4 regions of the Streptomyces sp. NPDC051822 genome follow, and region 2 is predicted to be linked to each of the others. Evidence: riboswitches for the same ligand, from Rfam matches in the RefSeq annotation. Region 2 holds a riboswitch; each other region holds the start of a gene.
The links. Region 2 has a riboswitch for cobalamin ahead of ACIA8N_RS29220 (energy-coupling factor ABC transporter permease). Riboswitches for the same ligand answer to the same signal wherever they lie in the genome.
Positions count from the first base shown of each region.

Region 1: linked by a shared signal. The riboswitch ahead of cobN (cobaltochelatase subunit CobN) and the one ahead of ACIA8N_RS29220 (energy-coupling factor ABC transporter permease) in region 2 are both predicted to bind cobalamin.
Region 3: linked by a shared signal. The riboswitch ahead of ACIA8N_RS00330 (cobalamin biosynthesis protein) and the one ahead of ACIA8N_RS29220 (energy-coupling factor ABC transporter permease) in region 2 are both predicted to bind cobalamin.
Region 4: linked by a shared signal. The riboswitch ahead of ACIA8N_RS35490 (ABC transporter substrate-binding protein) and the one ahead of ACIA8N_RS29220 (energy-coupling factor ABC transporter permease) in region 2 are both predicted to bind cobalamin.

Region 1 covers NZ_JBITBZ010000005.1:433,582-439,210, forward strand. Annotated here, with positions in the region: gene cobJ (precorrin-3B C(17)-methyltransferase) at 1-1,314, opposite strand, end outside; gene ACIA8N_RS19425 (precorrin-8X methylmutase) at 1,368-2,021, opposite strand; gene ACIA8N_RS19430 (cobalamin biosynthesis protein CobG) at 2,018-3,283, opposite strand; cobalamin riboswitch at 3,374-3,509, shown strand; gene cobN (cobaltochelatase subunit CobN) at 3,548-5,629, shown strand, end outside.
Region 2 covers NZ_JBITBZ010000011.1:211,510-217,138, forward strand. Annotated here, with positions in the region: gene ACIA8N_RS29200 (PP2C family protein-serine/threonine phosphatase) at 1-995, shown strand, start outside; gene dhaK (dihydroxyacetone kinase subunit DhaK) at 1,330-2,322, shown strand; gene dhaL (dihydroxyacetone kinase subunit DhaL) at 2,349-2,969, shown strand; gene ACIA8N_RS29215 (PTS fructose transporter subunit IIA) at 2,966-3,376, shown strand; cobalamin riboswitch at 3,414-3,648, shown strand; gene ACIA8N_RS29220 (energy-coupling factor ABC transporter permease) at 3,677-4,375, shown strand; gene ACIA8N_RS29225 (energy-coupling factor ABC transporter substrate-binding protein) at 4,372-4,818, shown strand; gene cbiQ (cobalt ECF transporter T component CbiQ) at 4,825-5,574, shown strand; gene ACIA8N_RS29235 (ATP-binding cassette domain-containing protein) at 5,574-5,629, shown strand, end outside.
Region 3 covers NZ_JBITBZ010000001.1:65,649-71,277, reverse strand. Annotated here, with positions in the region: gene ACIA8N_RS00340 (putative cobaltochelatase) at 1-1,583, opposite strand, end outside; gene ACIA8N_RS00335 (cobyric acid synthase) at 1,630-3,138, opposite strand; gene ACIA8N_RS00330 (cobalamin biosynthesis protein) at 3,135-4,121, opposite strand; cobalamin riboswitch at 4,155-4,287, opposite strand; gene ACIA8N_RS00325 (hypothetical protein) at 4,408-4,629, opposite strand; gene ACIA8N_RS00320 (inorganic phosphate transporter) at 4,642-5,629, opposite strand, start outside.
Region 4 covers NZ_JBITBZ010000019.1:47,467-53,095, forward strand. Annotated here, with positions in the region: gene ACIA8N_RS35485 (iron chelate uptake ABC transporter family permease subunit) at 1-432, opposite strand, end outside; gene ACIA8N_RS35490 (ABC transporter substrate-binding protein) at 504-1,583, opposite strand; cobalamin riboswitch at 1,671-1,796, opposite strand; gene ACIA8N_RS35495 (cold-shock protein) at 1,916-2,122, opposite strand; gene ACIA8N_RS35500 (TetR family transcriptional regulator) at 2,396-2,992, opposite strand; gene ACIA8N_RS35505 (hypothetical protein) at 3,141-3,395, shown strand; gene ACIA8N_RS35510 (CsbD family protein) at 3,594-3,767, shown strand; gene ACIA8N_RS35515 (NAD-dependent epimerase/dehydratase family protein) at 3,918-4,922, opposite strand; gene ACIA8N_RS35520 (ScbA/BarX family gamma-butyrolactone biosynthesis protein) at 4,937-5,629, opposite strand, start outside.

The sequences.
Region 1 (5,629 bases), on a different contig from region 2:
CTTCAGGGTGAGGATCCGGACCGACTGCTCCGGGCCGCCGACGTCCCGCGCCACGACCACCGGGGTCTCCGGCGAGCGGAGTTCGAGGAGCAGGTCGCGGGCCGCGGACACCTGGTGGGTGCGGGACTTCGAGCCCGGGTTGTAGAGGGCGAGGACCAAGTCGGCCTCCGCCGCCGACCGCAGGCGCGTCGCGATGACGTCCCAGGGCTTGAGCCGGTCGGAGAGCGAGATCGTCGCGTAGTCGTGGCCGAGGGGGGCGCCCGCGGCGGCGGCGGCCGCGTTGGCGGCGGTCACCCCGGGGAGGACCCGTACGGGAACGTCCGCGTACGCCGGTTCGCAGGCGACCTCCAGGACGGCGGTCGCCATGGCGAAGACGCCCGGGTCGCCGCCGGAGACGACCGCGACCTTGTGGCCGCGCCGGGCCAGGTCGAGGGCGAACTCGGCGCGTTCGGACTCGACCTTGTTGTCGGAGCCGTGCCGGATCTGCCCGGGGCGAAGGACCGGCACCCGGTCCAGGTAGGTGGTGTAGCCGACGAGGACGTCGGCGTTGACGAGCGCGCCGCGCGACTCGGGGGTGAGCCAGGGTGCGCCGGCCGGTCCGGTGCCGACGACGACGACCTCGCCCCGGTCCCGTACGGGGAGTTCCTGGTCGATACGGGAGGGGAGGACGGCGACCGAGAAGTACGGGACGGTGTCCGGGTCGACGTCGGTCAGCTTCTCCGTGCGCTCGCCCGCCATGAACGCCCGCTCCACGTACCGGGCGTCGTCGAGCCTGCCGGCCCGCTCCAGGGCCCGCTTCACGGTGGGGAAGGTGCGGCCGAGCTTCATCACGACCGCCGAGTCGGTGCCGGCGAGGCGGGCCGTCAGCTCGTCCTCGGGCAGGGTGCCGGGGATGATCGTGAGGACCTCCTCCGCCTCGCACAGCGGCTCGCCGAGGCGGGCCGCTGCGGCGGAGACCGAGGTGACGCCGGGGATGACGGTCGTGTCGTAGCGGTCGGCGAGCCGCTTGTGCATGTGCTGGTACGAGCCGTAGAACAGCGGGTCGCCCTCGGCGAGGACGGCGACCGTGCGGCCCGCGTCGAGGTGGGCGGCGAGGCGGGCCGCGGCCTCCTCGTAGAAGTCGTCGAGGGCGCCCCGGTAGCCGCCGGGGTGGTCCGTGGTCTCCACCGTGAGCGGGTACATCAGCCGCTCCTCGATGTGGTCCTCGCGGAGGTGTTCGGCGGCGATGGAGCGGGCGATGGAGCGGCCGTGCCGGGCCGAGTGGTACGCGATGACGTCGGCGGCGGCGATGGCCTTCACGGCGGCCACCGTCATCAGGTTCGGGTCGCCGGGGCCGAGGCCGACCCCGTACAGCTTGCCGGTGACGGTCACTTCTGGATCTCCGCTTCGTGCGCTATCGCGTTGACGGCGGCGGCGGTCATCGCGCTGCCGCCGCGCCGGCCCCGTACGACGAGGTATTCGAGGCCCAGTTCCTGGGCGGCGAGGGCGTCCTTCGACTCGGCGGCGCCGATGAAGCCGACCGGTATGCCGAGGACGGCGGCGGGCTTCCCGGCGCCCTTGGCGACCATCTCCAGGAGGTGGAAGAGGGCGGTGGGCGCGTTGCCGATGGCGACGACGGAGCCTTCGAGGCGGTCCCGCCACAGTTCGAGGGCGGCGGCGGAGCGGGTGGTGCCGAGTTCGGCGGCGAGGCCGGGCACGGACGGGTCGGAGAGCGCGCAGAGCACCTCGTTGTCGGCGGGGAGCCGCTTGCGGGTGACGCCGCTGGCGACCATCTGGGCGTCGCAGAGGATCGGGGCGCCGGCGCGGAGGGCGGCGCGGGCGTTCGCGACGACACCGGGGGAGTAGGCGATGTCCTGCACGAGGTCGGTCATGCCACAGGCGTGGATCATCCGGACCGCCACCTGGGCGACGTCGGCGGGCAGGCCCGTCAGGTCGGCCTCGGCGCGGATCGTGGCGAAGGAACGGCGGTAGATCTCGGCGCCGTCCTTCTCGTAGTCGAACATCGTGTCGCTCTCGCTCATCTCGTGGGTGTCGCCGGGTGCGTGGGTGCCGCCGGGCCGCGGGCCGCCGCGACGGCTTCTGACAGGGAGGTACGGGGGGCGGGGACGCCGTCCACCAGGTAGGCGTCGCCGGTGGCGAGGACGTCGACCCAGGTGCCGTGCGGGTGTCCGCAGCGCCGCTCGCACCCGGAGAAGTGCACGGGCAGCGGTCCCGGGAGCGGGGTCGGCAGCGCGACGAGGGCGTCGGCCCGTACGTCGGCGAGGGACTTGGCGCAGCCGGGCCGTCCGGTGCAGGCGGTGACCCCGGCGCCGGGGGCGTCGGGGCGGGTGATCAGCCCGTACGCCTCCAGGTCCCGGAGCCGCTCGGGCCCCGCGCCCACGACGACCGCCCCGCGCCACGGGGTGAACCGGACCTCGTCGGCGGGCAGCAGGGCCCGCAGCTGGGCGGCGGTCAGCCGGCCGAGCGGCGCGAGGACGTACAGGTGGCCGTCCCCGAGCGCCCCGGGTCCTGGCGGCGCGGAGAGCGGTGTCGGCGGTACGGGAACGGCCTCGGCGGCGATCCCGGCCGACGCCAGGGCCGCGGCCCAGTCGGGGACGTGGGTGGCGGGGAGTTCGCGGGGCCGCCAGGCCCCGGTCCCGGCCGCGTCGGCGGCGTCCAGGAACGCGAGGGCGGCGGCGAGGGCGGCACGGACGGCGTCGTCGGCGGCGAGCCGGAAGGCCTGCCGGCCGCCGGGCCACAGCACGGCGGTCCCGTCCGCGTCTGCGATCAACTTCACATCGCCGCCGAGCCCGGCCACGTCCCCGCGCCCGTCGTCCAGGACGAAGAGGAAACGGCCGGAAAGGGCCGCCGCCCGGGGCTCGGCGCACAGCGCGGCGTCGAGGTCGCGCGCCCACAACTGCACGTCCGCGCGGCTGCGTTCGTCGCGTCTGTCGAGTCCTGAGGTGGGCGAGGCGACGATGTTGCGGACGCGTTCGTGGGTGGGGGAGGGCAGCAGGTCCGCCTCGGCGAGGAGCGCCGCGAGCGCGGCTCCGCAGTCGTCCGCGAGGCCGCGCAGCTCCGCGTTGCCGCGCGAGGTGATGCTGATCCGCCCGTCGCCCAGGGTCTCCGCCGCCGTCGCGAGGGCCTCGGCCTGACGGGACGTCAGTCGGCCTGCGGGCAGGCGCAGTCGGGCCAGGCGGCCGTCCTCGGCGGGGTGCAGGCGCAGCGCCCCCGGGCAGGCGTCGCCTCGGTCCCGTATGCGAGCTTCGCCCGGTTCGGGCGTCGTGTGCGGGGTGGGCGGCATGGCGGCGAGCATACCCACGGGGAACCGCCCGGCCACCGGGTGTGATCCGGCCGACTCCCCGGCCCGCCCCGGCCCGCCGACGGCACGATCTACTATGCAGACGGCATGGGGTCCCAGGACCCCGGGGAGGAAGCCCGGTGAGAATCCGGCGCGGTCCCGCCACTGTGAGCCCGGCCCGGAAACGGAACGGGTGAGTCAGGAACTCCCCGCCATCCACACGACCACCCGGGGCGCGGACAACCCCGAGGAAGGCCTGCGCTCGCCATGCTTCTGCTGCTGTCGCACTCCGACACCGACCTGCTCAGCGCCCGCGCGGCGAACGCCGCCTCCGCCGGCGGCCCGGTGGAGTACCGCTTCGCCAACCCCGCCCGCCTTCCCCTCGCCGAACTGCCCGGCCTCCTCGACGGCGTCGACCTCGTCGTCGTACGCCTCCTCGGCGGGCTCCGCTCCTGGGAGGACGGCCTCGACGCGGTCCGCGCCGCCGGAAAGCCGGTCGTCGTCCTCAGCGGCGAACAGGCACCCGACGCCCAGCTGATGGAGACGTCCACCGTCCCCATCGGCGTCGCCACCGAGGCGCACGCCTACCTGGCGCACGGCGGCCCCGCGAACCTGGAGCAGCTGGCCCGCTTCCTCTCCGACACCGTGCTGCTCACCGGTCACGGCTTCGAGGCCCCCGCCGCCGCCCCCACCTGGGGCCCTCTTGAGCGCACCCCCCGGACGACCGACGGTCCCACGATCGCCGTGCTCTACTACCGCGCCCACCACATGAGCGGGAACACCGCCTTCGTCGGCGCCCTCTGCGAGGCCGTCGAGGACGCCGGCGCGCAGGCCCTCCCGCTGTACGTGGCGTCCCTGCGCGCCCCCGAGCCGGAGCTGCTCGACACCCTGCGCGGCGCGGACGCGATCGTCACCACCGTCCTCGCCGCCGGCGGCACCAAGCCCGCGGAGGCGCAGGCGGGCGGCGACGAGGAGGCCTGGGACGCGGGCGCGCTCGCCTCGCTCGACGTGCCGATCCTCCAGGCCCTGTGCCTGACCGGCTCGCGCGCCGCCTGGGAGGAGAACGACGAGGGCCTCTCCCCGCTGGACGCCGCCAGCCAGGTCGCCGTCCCCGAGTTCGACGGCCGGCTCATCACCGTCCCGTTCTCCTTCAAGGAGATCGACGAGGACGGCCTGCCCGCGTACGTCGCCGACGCCGAGCGCGCCGCCCGCGTCGCCGGGATCGCCGTGCGCCACGCCCGCCTCCGGCACATCCCGAACGCCGACAAGAAGCTGGCGCTCGTCCTCTCCGCGTACCCCACGAAGCACTCCCGCATCGGCAACGCGGTCGGCCTCGACACCCCCGCGTCCGCCGTCTCCCTCCTGCGCCGTCTGATCGCGGAGGGCTACGACTTCGGTCCCGCCGAGGAGCTGCCCGGCCTGGTGTCCGGCGACGGCGACGAGCTGATCTACGCCCTCATCGAGGCCGGCGGCCACGACCAGGACTGGCTGACGGAGGAGCAGCTCGCCCGCAACCCGGTCCGCATCCCGGCCGCCGACTACAAGCGCTGGTACGCGACCCTCCCCGAGGAGCTCCGCAGCCACGTCGAGGAGCACTGGGGGCCGCCGCCCGGCGAGATGTTCCTCGACCGCTCGCGCAACCCGGAGGGCGACATCGTCCTCGCCGCGCTGCGGCGCGGGAACCTGCTGATCCTCATCCAGCCGCCGCGCGGCTTCGGCGAGAACCCGATCGCGATCTACCACGACCCCGACCTGCCGCCGTCGCACCACTACCTCGCGGCCTACCGCTGGATCGCGGCCCGCGCGGAGGACGGCGGCTTCGGTGCCGACGCCATGGTCCACCTGGGCAAGCACGGCAACCTGGAGTGGCTGCCCGGCAAGAACGCCGGCCTGTCCGCCGCCTGCGGCCCGGACGCGGCGCTCGGCGACATCCCCCTGATCTACCCCTTCCTGGTCAACGACCCGGGCGAGGGCACGCAGGCCAAGCGACGCGTCCACGCGACCCTCGTCGACCACCTGGTGCCGCCGATGGCCCGCGCCGACTCGTACGGCGACATCGCCCGGCTGGAGCAGCTGCTCGACGAGTACGCGCAGATCTCCTCCATGGACCCGGCGAAGCTGCCCGCGATCCGCGCCCAGATCTGGACCCTGATCCAGGCCGCCAAACTCGACCACGACCTGGGCCTCCAGGAGCGCCCGGAGGACGACGGCTTCGACGACTTCCTGCTGCACGTCGACGGCTGGCTGTGCGAGGTCAAGGACGCCCAGATCCGTGACGGCCTGCACGTCCTGGGCGGCGCACCGGAGGGCGAGGCCCGGGTCAACCTGGTGCTGTCCATCCTGCGCGCC
Region 2 (5,629 bases):
TGGCCTACGCCACTCCGCCGGAGATGGCCTTCAGCCGCCTCCTGCCTGCGGCGCCGGCTCTGGCCGCCGCCATGTGGCCGGTCCTCCCGACCGTCCTCCTCGGTACCGTCTGCCTCCTTCTGATGATCGGCCTCAGCTTCGTCTTCCCCGATCTCGGGACGTGGTGGACGTGCGGGGGAATCGTGGCGGTCACCGTGGCCGCCGCATACGGAAGCCATGTCCGGCTTCAACGGGAGCGCACGCTCTTTCAGGTACGGCTCGTCGCCGACGCGGCCCAGCAGGTGGTGCTGCGGCCCCTGCCCCACCGTTTCCGGAACGTCGAGATCGAATCGCTCTACCTCGCGGCCGCCGCGGAAGCCCGCATCGGCGGGGACTTCTACGAGGTCGTCGACACTCCGTACGGGGTACGGCTGCTCATCGGCGACGTGCGGGGCAAAGGCCTGCCGGCGGTGGGGGCGGCAGCGGCGATCGTCAACGCCTTCCGCGAGGCGGCACACGGCGAGGCCTCCATGGCCGACGTCGCACGCAGGCTGGACGCGAGCTGTGCCCGGCACAACGCCGCCCATCCACCCGAGGCACCGATGGAACGCTTCGCCACCGCGCTGCTCGTCGAGATCCCGCATCAAGGCGGCCACATCACCATCGTCAACTGCGGACACCCCCCACCCTTGATCCACAGCTCCAAGAACGTCCGCGTCCTCGAACCGTCCGTCCCGTCGCCTTTGCTCAGCCTCGCGGAACTGCTCGGCGACCAGTACCGTGCGGACGCCTTCGACTTCTCTCCCGGCGAAGTTCTCCTCCTCTATACGGACGGGATCGCCGAAACCCGCGCCCGGGACGGTGAGTTCTTCCCGTTGACAGCGTGGATGCGCCGACAGCCCCCCACACCTCCCCGTGATCTGCTCACGGCCCTGCACCACGACCTCCTCCGCCACAGCAGAGGCAGCCTCGACGATGACATCGCCGCCTTGGCCGTACGCCTGCAGACGCCGTGAGCCATGCCCGTGGGCGAGGTGTCGCTCCACGAGCCAACGAGACCCTCACCGGCGCCGATGCCTCCCGCCACTTCGTCGGGGCACTCCTGGCTGCGGCTGAGTACCGCCAGTGCCGGCGGCGCAGGTGACAGGTCACGCCTTGCGGACTCTGGAATCAGATCCACCGGGATCCGGTCCCGGACGCACCGGTGCGCGCATACGATCTCGCGTCGATAATTGCGTCACCCCCCGTCCGTCACCACGAACCGCCAAGATCACCTTCTCGCCTCACGTGCCCTGACCTGCCAAGACCCGGCTCAGCGCCCTTGCCTGCTCATCTCACCAGGAGGTAACCATGAGGATGCTCATCAACGTTCCCGAGACCGTCGTCGCCGACGCCCTGCGGGGGATGGCCGCCGCTCATCCCGGGCTCACCGTGGATGTGGAGCGGCGGGTCGTGGTGCGGCGGGACGCTCCCGTGGCGGGGAAGGTGGCGCTGGTCTCCGGCGGTGGGTCCGGGCACGAGCCCTTGCACGGCGGGTTCGTGGGGCCCGGGATGCTGGCGGCCTCGTGTCCCGGTGAGGTGTTCACGTCGCCCGTGCCCGATCAGATGGTGCGGGCCGCCGCTGCCGTCGACAGTGGCGCCGGGGTGTTGTTCGTCGTCAAGAACTACACCGGTGACGTGCTGAACTTCGAGATGGCCGCGGAGCTCGCCGAGGACGAGGGCATCCAGGTCGCCAAGGTCCTCGTCGACGACGACGTCGCCGTCACGGACAGTCTGTACACGGCGGGCCGGCGCGGAACCGGCGGCACGCTGTTCGTGGAGAAGATCGCGGGCGCCGCCGCCGAGGAGGGCGCGCCTCTTGAGCGGGTGGAGTCGATCGCCCGCCGGGTCAACGAGCGCTGCCGGTCCTTCGGTGTCGCCCTGAGCGCCTGCACCACCCCCGCGAAGGGCAGTCCCACGTTCGACCTCCCCCCGGGCGAGCTGGAGTTGGGCATCGGCATCCATGGCGAACCGGGCCGTGAACGGCGGCCGATGATGACGTCCGGGGAGATCGCGGACTTCGTCGTCGACGCCGTCGTCGAGGACCTCCGCCCGTCCGGTCCTGTGATCGCCCTGGTGAACGGGATGGGCGCGACCCCGCTCCTGGAGCTGTACGGCTTCAACGCCGAGGTGCAGCGCGTACTCGGTGAGCGGCGGGTGCCGGTGGCCCGTACGCTCGTCGGGAACTACGTGACCTCGCTCGACATGGCGGGCTGCTCGGTGACCCTGTGCGAGGTGGACGAGGAGCTCCTTCGCCTGTGGGACGCGCCCGTGGAGACGCCCGCGCTGCGCTGGGGCCGGTGAGTCGGGGCATGGGAGAGGGGACCGGCATGACGGAGACCTTCGGTGTGGACTTCCTGGTGCGGTGGCTGGCCTCGGTGGCCGAGGTCGTCGACCGTGAGGCGGACCGGCTCACCGAGCTGGACTCGGCCATCGGGGACGCCGACCACGGCGCCAATCTGAGGCGGGGGTTCGCCGCCGTCACCAAGGTCCTGGCCGAGGAACCGCCCGCGACTCCCGGCGCGGCGCTCACCGCCGCCGGGCGGCAGCTGATCTCCACGGTGGGCGGCGCGTCGGGACCGTTGTACGGGACGCTGCTGCGCCGTACCGGCAAGACGCTCGGCGACGGGGACCGGGTCGGCCGGGAGCGGTTGGCGGAGGCCCTCGGGTCGGGTGTGGCCGCCGTGTCGCAGCTGGGGGGTGCCCAGGTGGGCGACAAGACGATGCTGGACGCGCTCGTTCCGGCGGTGGAGGGGCTGCGGGCGTCGTTCGGGGCGGCCCGCGCCGCCGCCGAGGAGGGCGCCCTCGCGACCGTACCGCTGCGGGCGCGCAAGGGCAGGGCCAGCTATCTGGGCGAGCGGTCGGTGGGGCACCAGGATCCGGGGGCCACCTCCTCGGCGCTGCTGTTCGCCGCGCTCGACGAGGTCGCCCGTGCCGAGGGGGCGTCATGAGTGCCGGGCCCCGCGTCGGCATCGTGCTCGTCTCGCACAGTGCCGCCGTCGCGACCGCCGTGGCCGAGCTCGCCCGTGGACTCGCCGGCGGCGGAGACCTGGCGCCGGTCCTCCCGGCCGGCGGGACCCCGGACGGCGGTCTCGGGACGAGTTCCGAGCTGATCCGCTCCGCGGCCGAGGCAGCGGACCGGGGCGCCGGTGTGGCGATCCTGGTCGATCTGGGGAGCGCGGTGCTCACCGTGAAGGCACTGATCGCCGAGGGCGACGAACTGCCCGAGAACTCCCGTCTGGTGGACGCGCCGTTCGTCGAGGGCGCGGTCGCCGCGCTGGTCACGGCGAGCGCGGGCGGCGACCTCGACGCCGTGGCGGCGGTGGCCTCGGAGGCGTACGCCTACCGCAAGGACTGACTGCGTGGAGTGAGCGCGAGGCCGCACCGCGTGGCGACCGTGTTGTGATGTACCTGGTCAACGCACTAGGGTCGCAGGGCCTTGGTGTACGGGAAACCGGTGCAGTACCGGTGCGGCCCTCGCCACTGTGATCGGGATGTCCGGCTCCACCCCCGCGGGAAGCACCCTCGGGGAAGCCACTGGACCGCGACGGGAGACCGTCGGGGTGTGGGAAGGCGGAGTCGGACGTATGACCGTCAGCCAGGAGACCGGCCAAGGTGCGTTGTCCATCCACGAGGTGCTGGAGAGGGTCTCCCAACCATGCATATAGCCGAGGGGTATCTGCCCCCTGTGCACGCGGCCGCCTGGGGCGTCGCGTCCGCGCCGTTCATCGTCCACGGGGTCCGCGCGCTGACCCGCGAGGTACGGTCCAATCCCGAGTCCACCCTTCTGCTCGGCGCTTCCGGCGCCTTCACCTTCGTCCTGTCGGCGCTCAAGCTGCCGTCGGTGACGGGTAGTTGTTCGCATCCGACCGGTACCGGTCTGGGTGCGATCCTGTTCCGGCCGCCGATCATGGCGGTCCTCGGGACGATCACCCTGCTGTTCCAGGCCCTCCTGCTGGCCCACGGCGGGCTGACCACCCTCGGCGCGAACGCCTTCTCGATGGCGATCGTCGGCCCGTGGGCGGGGTACGGGACGTATCTGCTGCTGCGCAGGACCGGTGCGCCGCTGATGGTCGCCGTCTTCTTCGGCGCGTTCGTCGCCGACCTGTCCACGTACTGCGTGACCAGCGTGCAGCTGGCGCTCGCCTTCCCGGACCCGGCCGGCGGTGTGCTCGGGGCGCTCGCCAAGTTCGGCGGGATCTTCGCCGTGACGCAGCTCCCGCTCGCCGTGAGCGAGGGACTGCTCACGGTGCTCGTGATGCGGCTGCTCACCCAGTCCAGCAAGGGCGATCTGATCCGGCTCGGCGTCCTCGGCGGACGCACGGCGGAGCGACGCGAGGAGGCGACCGCGCGATGAGCCGGAACACGAAGATCAACGCCCTGCTGCTGCTCGTCGTCGCGGCGCTCGCGGTCCTGCCGCTCGCGCTCGGGCTCGGGGACCACAAGGAGGAGCCGTTCACCGGGGCGGACGGGGAGGCGGAGACGGCGATCACGGAACTCCACCCGGACTACGAGCCGTGGTTCAGCCCCCTGTACGAGCCGCCGTCGGGGGAGATCGAGTCGGGACTGTTCTCCCTCCAGGCCGCGCTGGGCGCCGGCTTCCTGGCGTACTACTTCGGGCTGCGGCGGGGCCGCAGGCAGGGGGCGGCGCTGGCGAAGGAGGCCGAGGAGAAGGCTGTCGGGGCGCAGGAGGCCGAGGCGGGAACGGCCGGGGTGGCCGAGGTGAAGGCCTCGCCGGACGGCGGCGGCACGGGCTCGGGCGGTACGCGCTCCGTGACCGTCGACGAGCCGGGCGCGTAGCCGCCGATGCTGCCGATCGACGCGGCGGCGCACAGCAGTCGCTGGCGCCGCCGTCACCCCGCCGAGAAGGCGCTGCTCGGCTTCGGTCTGACCCTGTGCGCGGTCTCCCTGCCGCCGTGGCCGGGCGCCCCGCTCGTCGCGGCGACCACGCTCGCGGTCCTGCTCGGTCCGGCCGGTGTGCCGGGCCGGGCCCTGTGGCGGGCGTTCCGCGTCCCGCTCGGATTCTGTGTCACGGGCGCGATTCCGCTGCTCTTCGCGGTGGGCGGCGACCGCGGGTTCGTCGCGCTCGCGCCGGAAGGTCCGGTGCAGGCGGTCGAGCTGCTCCTGCGGACCGCCTCGGCCTCGCTCGGGGTGCTCCTCTTCGCGTTCACCACGCCGGTCTCCGACGTCCTGCCCCGGCTCGTCCGGGCCGGGGTGCCGGCTCCGGTGGTGGACGTGGCGCTCGTGATGTACCGGATCATCTTCCTGCTGCTCGACTCCCTGTCGAAGATCCGGCAGGCACAGGCGGCCCGGCTCGGGCACACCACCCGGGCCGCGACCTGGCGCTCCCTCGCCGGCCTCGGAGCGACCACGTTCGTACGGGCCTTCGACCGGGCGCAGCGGCTGCAGTCGGGGCTCGCCGGGCGCGGGTACGACGGCACGCTGCGGGTGCTCGTGCCCGCGTGCGCGCTCTCGCGCCGGTTCCTCGCCGCGACGGGCGTCCTGCTCGCGGGGCTCGTCGCCCTCACCCTCGTACTGGAAAGGCTGCTCCCGTGATGCCCACGAAGGCTCCCTCCCTTCCGCCGCCCGTCGTGGAACTGGTGGGCGCCGG
Region 3 (5,629 bases), on a different contig from region 2:
TTGACGGCGCTCATCCGCTGCCGGGCCGCCATCGAGCCGGACGCGTCCACGGCGAACAGCACCAGGTTCCCCTCGCGCCCCTCCCGCGTCGCCTGCCGCAGGTCGTCCCTGCGGACCACGAGCCCCCTGCCGGTCCGCCCGCGCGCCTTCTGGTGCGGGGCGGCGGCCTGCACGGTCGCCGCCAGGTGGAGCTTGGTGAGGGCGCCCCGGGGCCGGGTGGATCCGGTGGTACGGCCGTGCTCGGTACGGGCCCGGGAGCGGCGCCCGGCCGCGCCCTCGCCGAGACCGGGCACGCTCAGCATCTTCGTACGGAAGGGCTCGGCGGCCTTGACGGCGGCGCGCTCACCGGCGCGGGCGCTCGCGGGCTCGGGAGCCGGTGCGTCATCGGGAGCCGGTGCGTCGCCCGGAGCCGGTGCGTCGTCGGGCGCGTGCCCTTCCCCCTGCGGCGGAATGCCCCCGCCGGGACCGCCACCGTCCGGGCCGCCGTCACCGGGGCCGCCGTCACCGGGGCCGCCGTCACCGGGGCCGCCGTCACCGGGGCCGTCGGGCTCCGGGTCGTCCTCGGGCTCGTCCCCCTTGAACTGCTCCAGGGTCTCGTCGAGCTTGTCCTCGTCGAGGCCGGGAGCGTCGAACGGCGAACGCCGCCGCCGGTGCGGAAGGGCGAGCAGCGCGGCCTGCCGTACGTCCTCGGAGGTGACCTCGGTGCGCCCCGCCCACGCGGCGAGCGCGGTCGCGGTCCTGGCCATGACGATGTCGGCGCGCATGCCGTCCACCTCGAACGCGGCGCAGGTCGCGGCGATCTGGAGCAGTACGGCGTCGCCGAGGGTCACCTGCGGCAGCAGGGCGCGGGCGGCGACGATCCGGCCGCGCAGCGCGGTCTCCTCGCCCGTCCACCGCGCGGCGAACGCGGCCGGGTCGTCCTCGAAGGCGAGCCGCCGCCGGACGACCTCGACCCGCTGCTCGGGCTCGCGCGAGGCGGCGACCTCCACGGTGAGCCCGAACCGGTCGAGCAACTGCGGCCGCAGCTCGCCCTCTTCGGGGTTCATCGTGCCGACGAGCAGGAACCGGGCGGCGTGCCGCACCGAGACGCCCTCGCGCTCGACGTACGAGGAGCCCATGGCGGCGGCGTCGAGAAGGAGGTCGATGAGGTGGTCGTGGAGGAGATTGACCTCGTCGACGTACAGGATGCCGCGGTGCGCGTCGGCGAGGAGCCCGGGCTCGAAGGCCTTCACGCCGTCGGCGAGCGCCTTCTCGATGTCGAGCGCGCCGACGAGCCGGTCCTCGGAGGCGCCGACGGGCAGCTCGACCATCCGCGCGGCCCGCTCGGCACCGGGCCCGGCCTCGTGCGGCCCGTCCGGGCAGCCGGGGTCGGGCGCGACCGGATCACAGCTGAACCGGCAGCCGGCGACGACCGGCACGGAGGGGAGCAGCTCGGCGAGCGCCCGCACGGCCGTGGACTTGGCGGTCCCCTTCTCCCCCCGGACGAGCACACCGCCCACGGCCGGGCTGACGGCATTGAGCAGCAGCGCGAGCCGCAGGTCGTCCATACCGACGACGGCGGTGAACGGATACCGGGTGCTCATCGGTCGGTCACTCCTTCAACTCGTTGATGTTCGGCGGTCGTCATGCTCACGGCGCGCCCGGCGGCACGAACGGCAGCCCCGCCGGGGCCCCCTCCTCGATCAGCCGCAGCAGCGCGTCCGTGTCCGCGTGCTCCTCGATCAGGTCGCCGAGCCGGTCCAGCTGCTCTTCCCGCAGCGTCCCGAACGACGTGTCGGGGGCCGGCACGAACCGGCGCCCGGCCGCCGCCGCGACCTCCCGCAGGAAGGCCCGCCGGAACCCGTCGCTCTCCAGGGAGCCGTGCCAGTGCGTGCCCCACACGGAGCCCACCCGGCAGCCGTCCAGGAAGGGTTCGCCCCCGTCCACCGACGCGACGCCGTGGTGGATCTCGTACCCCTCGACCCGCTCGCCGAGCGCCTCGCCGACCGGCCGTGCGAGGGTCTTCTCGCGCGCGAACCGGACGCGTACGGGCAGCAGCCCGAGCCCGTCGACGGCCCCCGCCCGTGACTCGACCTCGTCTTCGATGTGCTCGCCGAGCAGCTGGAAGCCGCCGCAGATCCCGAGCACCGGCCGCCCCTCGGCGGCCCGCCGGGCCAGCGCGTCCGCGAGGCCGCGCTCCCGCAGCCATGCCAGCGCCTTGACCGTCCCCCGGGTGCCCGGCACGACGACCAGGTCCGCGTCGGCGAGTTCCTCTGCACGGTCCACGAACCGGACGACGACGCCCGGTTCGGCGGCCAGCGCGTCCACGTCCGTGAAGTTCGACATCAGCGGTACGGCGCAGACCGCGACCCGCAGCACGTCCTCGCCGAACGGCGGCGCGACGACCGACTCGCGCACCGCCCCGCGCAGCGAGACCCGGAGCCCGTCCTCCTCGTCGATGCCGAGCCCGTGGGCGTACGGCAGGACGCCGAAGGTCCGCCGTCCGGTCAGCCCGTGGAGCATGTCGAGGCCGGGTTCGAGGAGGGTCACGTCGCCCCGGAACTTGTTCACGAGGTATCCGGCCACCAGCGACTGGTCCTCGGGGCTCAGCAGCGCCGTCGTCCCGAAGAACTGGGCGAAGACCCCGCCCCTGTCGATGTCGCCGACCACGACCACCGGCAGCCGCGCGGCCCGCGCGATGCCCATGTTCACGATGTCCGTGCGCCGCAGGTTGATCTCGGCCGGACTGCCCGCCCCCTCGCAGATCACGGCGTCGTACATGCCCCGGAGTTCCTCCAGGCACGCCATCACCGGCTCGAAGAGTTCCTTCTGCCGCCCTCCGTGGTAGCCACGGGCGGACAGCTCGCCCACCGGCTTGCCCATCAGGACGACCTGGCTGGAACGGTCGCTGCCCGGCTTCAGCAGCACCGGGTTCATCAGGGCCGTCGGCTCCACCCGCGCGGCCTGCGCCTGCATGGCCTGGGCGCGGCCGATCTCGGCGCCCTCGCGGGTCACGAAGGAGTTGAGGGACATGTTCTGTCCCTTGAACGGCGCCACCTTCAGGCCCTTGCGGACCAGCCAGCGGCAGATGCCGGCCGTCACGACGCTCTTGCCGGCGTCGGACGTGGTGCCGGCGACGAGCAGCCCCCCACCCCTCATGTGTTCCTCCGCTTCAGCGCGTGTCCGAGCAGCCGGCCGCCCACACAGACGGCCAGAGTGAGTCCGGTGACCCGGCGGGACAGTCGTACCGCCCGGTCGATGTCGGCGACCTCGACGGGCCGCCCCTCCCCGTTGAGCACCGGCCGGTGCTCGACGCGTCCGCCGTACGAGAGGGTCCCTCCGAGCCGTACGCCGAGGGCGCCCGCGAAGGAGGCCTCGACGGGGCCCGCGTTGGGGCTCGGGTGCTTCGCCGCGTCCGCCCGCCAGGCCCGTACGGCTCCGCGCGGGTTCCCGCCCGCGACGGTCGCGAGCACGGCCGTCAGCCGGGCCCCCGGCCAGCCGGCCACGTCGTCGAGCCGGGCCGAGGCCCAGCCGAAGCGCCGGTGGCGCGGCGACCTGTGGCCGACCATCGCGTCCAGGGTGTTGACGGCCCGGAAGCCGACCAGTCCCGGCACGCCCGCGACCGCGCCCCAGAAGAGGGCGCCGACCACGGCGTCGGAGGTGTTCTCGGCGACCGATTCGACGACCGCGCGGGCCATCGCGGGTCCGTCGAGGGACTGCGGGTCACGTCCGCACAGGTGCGGCAGCCGCTCGCGGGCCACCTCCAGGTCGCCCGCGGCGAGCGCCCCGCCGATCGCGCGGGCCTCCCGCCCCAGGGTCGTACCGCCGACGACGGCCCACACGGAGGCGGCGGTGAGGGCCACGGCGGCGGCCGGCCTGTTCCGTACGGCCCGTGCGGCGAGCGCGCCCAGGGCGACGGTGGAGCCGGCGCAGACGGCGGTGTGCAGGGCGCCCCAGCCGCGGTGGTCGTGGTGGAGGCGCCGCTCGACCGCGGCGGCGGCCCGGCCGAACACGGCGACGGGGTGTCCGCGGCGGGGGTCCCCGACGAGCAGGTCGACGGCGAGACCGGCGGCCGCTCCGTACGCGAATCCGTCCGGGAAGGGGCGACTGGCTCTGGAAAGGCTGCGGCTGCGGCCGGGCATGGCGCATGTCCTCACTCAGGGTCCGCGCCCTGGATCGACGTGACCGGCGGCGAGAGTTCCTGACTCCCGGACCCTTCGGGTCCGGTCACAGTGGCGGGACCGCGCCGGATTCGCACCGGACTTCCTCTACTGCCGCCGTAATGGCCTCGGCAGTCCACCACGGGCCGAGAACAGCCGTCAACTCACCCTTGACCTGCGTCGCGTCACTGTGCGAAGCGCCACAAACACGACGGCCGGGCGGCCCGCACCCGAAGGTGCGGACCGCCCGGCCGAGGGACCGCGACCGTCAGACGACGATCAGGTAGATGCCGTACGCCACGGCCGCGAGGCACAGGGCGAAGCAGGCGTAGGCGCCCGTGCGAGCCAGGGCGGCGGAGCCTCCCTGGGCGGCGGCCTGCTCCTGCTTGGAGAGGCCGATGATGCCCAGGGTGAAGAGGCCCACCAGCGCGACGGTCGCCACGAGGCTGACTCCGAAGACGGAGCCGAGGGCTGCCCAGTCGATCTTCATGTCGTTCGTTCCTTACACCGCTGCGGCGGGGGCGGGGGGAGCGGCCGGGTCGGTGGGAGCCGGCGCGGGGATGGTGGTCTTGAGGTCCTCGTCCGCGACGGCGGCGACGGATCCGGCCGCGGGCGGCGGGGTGACGGCCGCGATGGCGGTGGTCACCACACCCGCGGGCTCGGCCTCGACGTCGTTGACGTTGGTGTGGTCGACCACCTGGCGGCGGGAGATGACCCAGATGGCGAGGCAGGAGGCGACCAGGAAGGCCGCGACGGTGTAGACGCCCCAGTCGCCCTGGCGGGCGACGTACTCGGCACCGGCTCCGACCAGGCCCGCGGCCGGAAGGGTCAGGCCCCAGGCGACGAACATCCGGGTGGCGGTCGACCAGCGGACGACACCGCCCTTGCGGCCCAGGCCCGCACCCATGACGGCGCCGGAGCAGGAGTGCGTGGTCGACAGCGAGAAGCCGAGGTTCGAGGAGGCGAGGATGACCGCCGCCGCGCTGGTCTGGGCGGCGAAGCCCTGCTGCGGCTGCAGGTCGGTCAGGCCCTTGCCCATGGTGCGGATGATGCGCCAGCCGCCCAGGTAGGTGCCGAGCGCGATCGCGAGGCCGGCGGAGACGATCACCCAGACCGGCGGGTTGGAGCCGGGCGCGAGGACGCCGCCGGCGACCAGGGCGAGGGTGATGATGCCCATGGTCTTCTGGGCGTCGTTGGTGCCGTGGGCGAGGGAGACGAGACCGGCGGAGGCGATCTGACCGGCCCGGTAGCCCTTCTCGGTCGTCTTCTTGTCGGCGTTCTTGTCCATGCGGTACGTCAGGCGGGCGGCGAACATCGCGGCCAGGCCGGCGACGAGCGGAGCGGCGACCGCCGGGATGAGCACCTTGCTGACGACGACCCCGCCGTTGACCCCGCTGACACCGATCGAGGCGATGGTGGCGCCGATGAGGCCGCCCATCAGGGCGTGGGAGGAGCTGGAGGGAAGTCCGACCAGCCAGGTCACCAGGTTC
Region 4 (5,629 bases), on a different contig from region 2:
GCTCAGGAGGAGGACGAGCGCGAAGGAGCACACCGCCCCGATGAACGCCCCTCCGGTGACGGAGAGCACGCCCCCGCCGACGCCCAGGACGACGACCGCGACCGCGCCGGTCGAGGCCCCGGAGGAGACCCCGAGGACGAAGGGGTCGGCGAGCGGGTTGCGCAGCAGCGACTGCATGACCGCCCCGCAGACCGCGAGCCCCGCGCCGCAGACGGCGGCGAGGAGGGTGCGGGGCAGCCGCAGGTCCCACACGATGCCGTCCCGGATCGGCGAGACCTCGGCGGTCTCGCCGCCGATGTGGGCGGCGACCACGGACCACACGTCACCGACGCCGATGTCCGCAGGCCCGATGGTGATCGCCACGGCCACCGACACCGCCAGGACGGCGAGACCGGCCGCGGTCCACAGCGGCGCCGTGACCCCCGCGCGCACGGCGGTCCCGTCCGAAACGGCCTTGCCCGAAGCGGCCTTGCCCGAAGCGGCCTTGCCCGAAACGGACGCCGTCACTTCTCGAGACCGTACGCGCGGAGGGCCGCCGCCACCTTCTCGATGCCCTCGACGGTACGGATCGTGGGGTTCATCGCCTGGCCGCTGAGCAGGACGTACCGCTTCTTCCGTACCGCCGTCATGTTCCGGGTGACCGGGTCGGACTCCAGGAACTCGATCTTCTTGGCGGCGCTCTCGGCGGACTGCGAGCGGCGGGTCAGGTCGCCGATGACGAGGACGTCGGGGTCGCGGTCGGCGACGGTCTCCCAGTTGACCTGGGGCCACTCCGCGCGCGTGTCGTCGAAGACGTTCTTCGCGCCGAGGGCGTTGGTGACGATGCCGGGGGCGCCGCAACAGCCCGCCATGTAGGGCGACTGCGCGTCGGAGAACCAGTAGAGGACCGTGGCGTCCGTGAAGTCGCCGCCCGAGGTGGCCTTCGTGACGCGGGACTTGAGCTGTCCGACGAGCCGCTCGCCGCGCTCGGGGACGTCGAACACCCGGGCCAGGTCGCGGATCTCGCCGTACACCGTGTCCATGGTCAGCGGCCGGGTGCGGACGCCGTCGCCGTCGCCGCTGTTGTCCTTGCCGACGCAGTCGGTGGGCGAGAGGTAGGTGGGGACGCCGAGCTTCTCGAACCGCTCGCGGTCGGCGACCCCTCCCTTGCCGAGGGTGTACGCGAAGGAGGCGGCGGCGAAGTCGGGTTCGGTGTCGAGCACCTTCTCGAAGGAGGGGTAGCGGTCGGCGAGGCGCGGTACCTTCGCGTTCTCCTTCTCCAGGCCCGCCAGGACCGGGTCCGTCCAGGTGGCGGTGCCCACCATCCGGTCGGCGAGGCCGAGGGAGAGCAGGATCTCGGCCGCTCCCTGGTCGAGGGCGACGGCCCGCCGCGGGGACCGGTCGACGGTGACCCGGCGGCCGCAGTTGTCGTCGAAGGTCACGGGGTACCCCTGCCCGACGCCTCCGGCCTGGTTCTTCGCGGGCTTCGCGGGCGGGTTCTTCGCGCCCGGGGCGGCGGATCCGCCGCCGCAGCCGGTCGCGGTCAGGAGCAGGGCGCCGGCCAGGAACAGCACGGCGGAGCGGGCGGGGTGTGCGAGCGGCACGGGAACTTCCTCTGCGGCCACGGCTCATACGCGGAGCCTGTCGTAACGGTGCTCCCCGTACGGCAGCGTGCCGCCGGGGCCGCCAGCAGGTCTTCGGACTCGGGGTCAGCCGGACGGAGCGCCTTCCCGGGCCCGTCGTGCCGCCCAGTGGCCGATGCTCCGCCCGTCGCCCTCACCGCTGCGCGTCAGTTCCGGTTTCGCACCGGATTCCCTGACCCGTGCACACACCCGTTCGGGTGCGTACAAAGGTGCGACTGGCTTCGGCACAGTACCACCGGCGGTGTCCCCCGCCCGGGGGCGCCGCCGGTGGCGCGGCCGTGCCGCGTGGCGCGTCAGACGCGCAGTTCCTTCGCCTCGAAGCGGCCGTCGCCGAGGACGAGGACGAAGGAGACCTGCTGCCCTTCGGAGAGCGAGCGCTCCTCCCCCTCGATGTCCACGGCGCTGAAGTAGACCTGTTCCTCGGAGCCCACGGGAAGGACGAATCCGTACCCGCCGGCACGGTTGAAGGACTGCACGAACCCTTTGCTTCTGCCTTCCACGGCGGCCTCCTCGTCGTCACCGGCGACGCGGCCGAGGGGGGAACCGTGCCCGTCGGGCCGCGTCCGCGTCTCAGGGGACTTCTACCCCACCGGCCCGCTCTTCGCCCGTTACGGGAAGGGCCCCGGCCCGCCGGGACGGCCGCGTGCACGGAGCACGGGCAGAGTCTCGTACAATATTCAACAGAGGCCCGGTGCCGGAGATCCCCCGTGTCCGACATCGGGCCTCGCCCTACCCTCAGGGAGCCAGAGAGCCAGAGGGGCCGGCCCCGCTGCTCAGCCCCCGCCGCCCGGGTACGCGATCCTCGCCGTGATCCGGGCGATGCGCCGCGCCGACTCCTCCGGCGAGTCCACCGGCTGCACGATGTGACTGACGGTGAGCCGCACGATCGTCTCGACCGCGAGTCCGCGCGACTCCTCCTCCACGTCGGGCCAGGCCTCGACGGCGTACGCGTCGAGCATCGCCATCGCCGTACCGAAGACGGGTTCCGGGCGGGTGGTCAGGTAGGCGAGGAGGTCGTCCTCGCCGCCCCGCGCGGCGAGCAGCACGCTCTTGATGAGCGGATTCTCCACCGCCTGCCGGAGCGTGTAGCCGACCCCGGCGGCGGCCGCCTTCTCCAAGTCACCCCGGTGTGCGTCCAGTTCTCGCTGGATGCCGATCAGGAAGCCTTCCAGCTCGCGCTGGACCAGGGCGCTGCCGATGGCCTCCTTCGAGCCGAACTCGTTGTAGAGGGTCTGTCGGCTGATACCGGCGGCCCGCGCGATAACGGTCATGCGCAGCACGCCCCAGCCCTCGGCGGCGACGAGGCGGTAGGCGGCGTCGAGCACCTGCTGGCGCAACAGGGATCGAACACTCTCGCGAAAACGTGTCATCGTGTCCCTACTTTATCCACGGGGCGCTGTCCGGAGCATGGACACTTCAGGCCCGTCGACCCCCCGTTTCAGCCGGTCACACCCGGGCAGCGGCACTTGTGTCGCCCCGAGGGCCGGGGCGTACACGCGCGGTGTGAGGGAGAGAGCCATGAGCCACCACGGCAGGCGTCACAACAGCGACCGGGAGCACTCGCACGAGCCGCCCCCGCGGACGACCCCGTCCCACGCCGAGGGTGAGAGCGGCGACACGGAGGCGCGGCGCCAGGCGGAGGAGGCGACGCTTGACCGGTCGAAGGCCGCCATGGAGGACGAGGACGGGAGCACCGCCAAACGGCAGGGGTCGGGTCTCGGGCGCGAGGAGCAGCGGAAGCCGTACCCGCGCGGGCGGGACGGAGACGGGTAGTGAAACCGCCGAGAAGCAGGCCCCGAACGCCGTCATCGTCGCGGAAGCACCGGTGAGCCGCCCCGGGCTGACCGCCCTCGACGACCTCGGGCCACTTGGGGACACCTCCTGCCACCACTGTGACCGGTGCACTTCCGGAGTATTTCCCCCGTCGCAGGGAAGAGGACAAAAGGGAAGATTTCGAACAGGAGGTGCGGGATGGCCGCCGGTAAGAAGGCCAAGAACGCCGCTCAGACAGCCAAGGGAAAGGCCAAGGAGGCGACGGGCAGGGCTGTCGGCAACGAGAGCCTGGAGATGAAGGGGCGTGCCGAGCAGATCAAGGGTGACATGAAGCAGGCGGGCCAGAAGGCCAAGGACGCGACCAAGCACTAGGAGCGTCGTACCGAAAGTCGCGCGCAGTGTCACACGAAGCGGCGGGCGGACCCGGGTGGGCGGGTACGCCCGCCGCACACGTACGCACAGAGGTCGCGGTACGCGCAGAGGTCGCCGTACCGCACAGAGTTCGCGGTCCGCACGGATCGGCTACGAGGCGTCGATCTGCGTGCGGTACCACGACGCGTGGCGGGCGAATCCCTCCGTGAAGCCGGGCCCCGGATCGCAGCCCAGCTCGCGCCAGGGGCGGTCGTCGGCGAACCAGTGGTCCGTGGCGAGCATGTCGAGGTGGTGCTGCGCGAACGGGACCCCGGCGAGCAGCGCGCGGGCCGTGGGGATGTCCACGGCCCGGCCCGGGGGTGCCCCGCCTCGCCGGGTGAGCAGGCCGTCGGCCGCCGCGAGCAGGTCGGCGACCGGGACGGGCTCGGGATGGTCGACGTAGTACGGCCCCGGTCGGGTACGGGGCGAGAGCGCCGCGCCGAGCAGGGCGCGCGCCAGGCTGTCCACGTCGATCAGGGAGTGCAGCGACATGCCCCCGTCGAGCGGGGCGGGCAGGGCCGCGAGGAGCCGCACCAGGCCGGGCATCAGCTGCCGGTCGCCGGTGCCGTACACGAGGTGCGGTCGCAGCACCGTCCCGCCGGCGTCCAGGACGTACCGCTCGCCCGCCGCCCGGGTGCGGCTGGTCGCCGACACGGGTGCGAGCGGCAGGGTGCCGGGGGCGGCGGCCCGGAAGGGGCCCCGGCCGTGCACGGAGGCGGTGCTCAGGGCCACGATGCGGGTCACCCCGGCGTCCACGGCCGCGTCGACGAGGGCTCGGGTGCCTTCGTCGTTGACCGCGCGGGCCAGTTCCGGTTCCACGCCGATCGCCGAGGCGCAGTGGATCAGGACGTCGATCCCCGCGCAGGCGCGACGCAGGGAGTCGGGGTCGCGGAGGTCGCCCAGGACGGTCCCGGTCTCCGGTCCCACCCGCTCGCCCGGCGGGGCGGGCGGGCCGGTCGGCGTGAGCGGGCGGCGGGCGAGCAGCCGCACGTACGCGGGTTCCGCCGACGAAGCCGGGGAGGGGCTCGGGGAGAGGGCCGGGAAGGACGACGCCGCGGCCGCCACCCGGCCGCCGATGAATCCGGTCGCGCCGGTGATCAGAACGCGAGGGCCCATCGGTCCGCTCCGGTTCAACCCGCCAGCCGGGTGTCGAGGCCGGCTCCGGCCACCGCCAGTTCCCGGCAGGGGGAGGTGAGCATGCAGTGGAAGAGCCGGTGGCCGTCCTGGTGGCCGATGACCCTGACGCTGTGCGTCGAGGGGTCGACGCCGGACACGATCTCGGTCTCGATCCAGCAGGGGCTGTCGAGTTCGGCGTAGCGGGAGAAGGAGACGTCCATGACGGTGGGCAGGAATGCACCGGTGCCGATGGTGAGGGTCGCCGCCTGCCGGGCGGCTTCGAGGAGCACCATCCCGGGCACGTGGTCGTTGGGGCGGCGGAAGAGGGTGGGGTGGGCGGTGTTGATGCGCAGCTGCCACTGGCCGGGGCGGGTGCCCGGTCCCAGGACGACGTCCTTGGAGAGCTCGCGGCCGACCAGGTGCGGGGCCACGCCCGGAATCAGCGGGACCGGCCGACCGAGCGCGGCCATCCGCGCGCCGCGGATCCTGCGGTACGCCGGCGCGGAGGTGCAGCGCGCCATTGCGCTGCCGGTGCCGAGGAAGCGGTCGTCGCGGGTGAGGACCACGGTGGTGCGGAGGTCGCGCAGCCGCCCGCCGCTGCTGCTGAGGTCGGAGCAGACGACGTCGACGGTGAGGTCGGAGGAGAGCCCGTCGACGGTGAGCGCCTCGGGATCGGCGCTGTAGGAGAGGCCCCACATGACGAACTG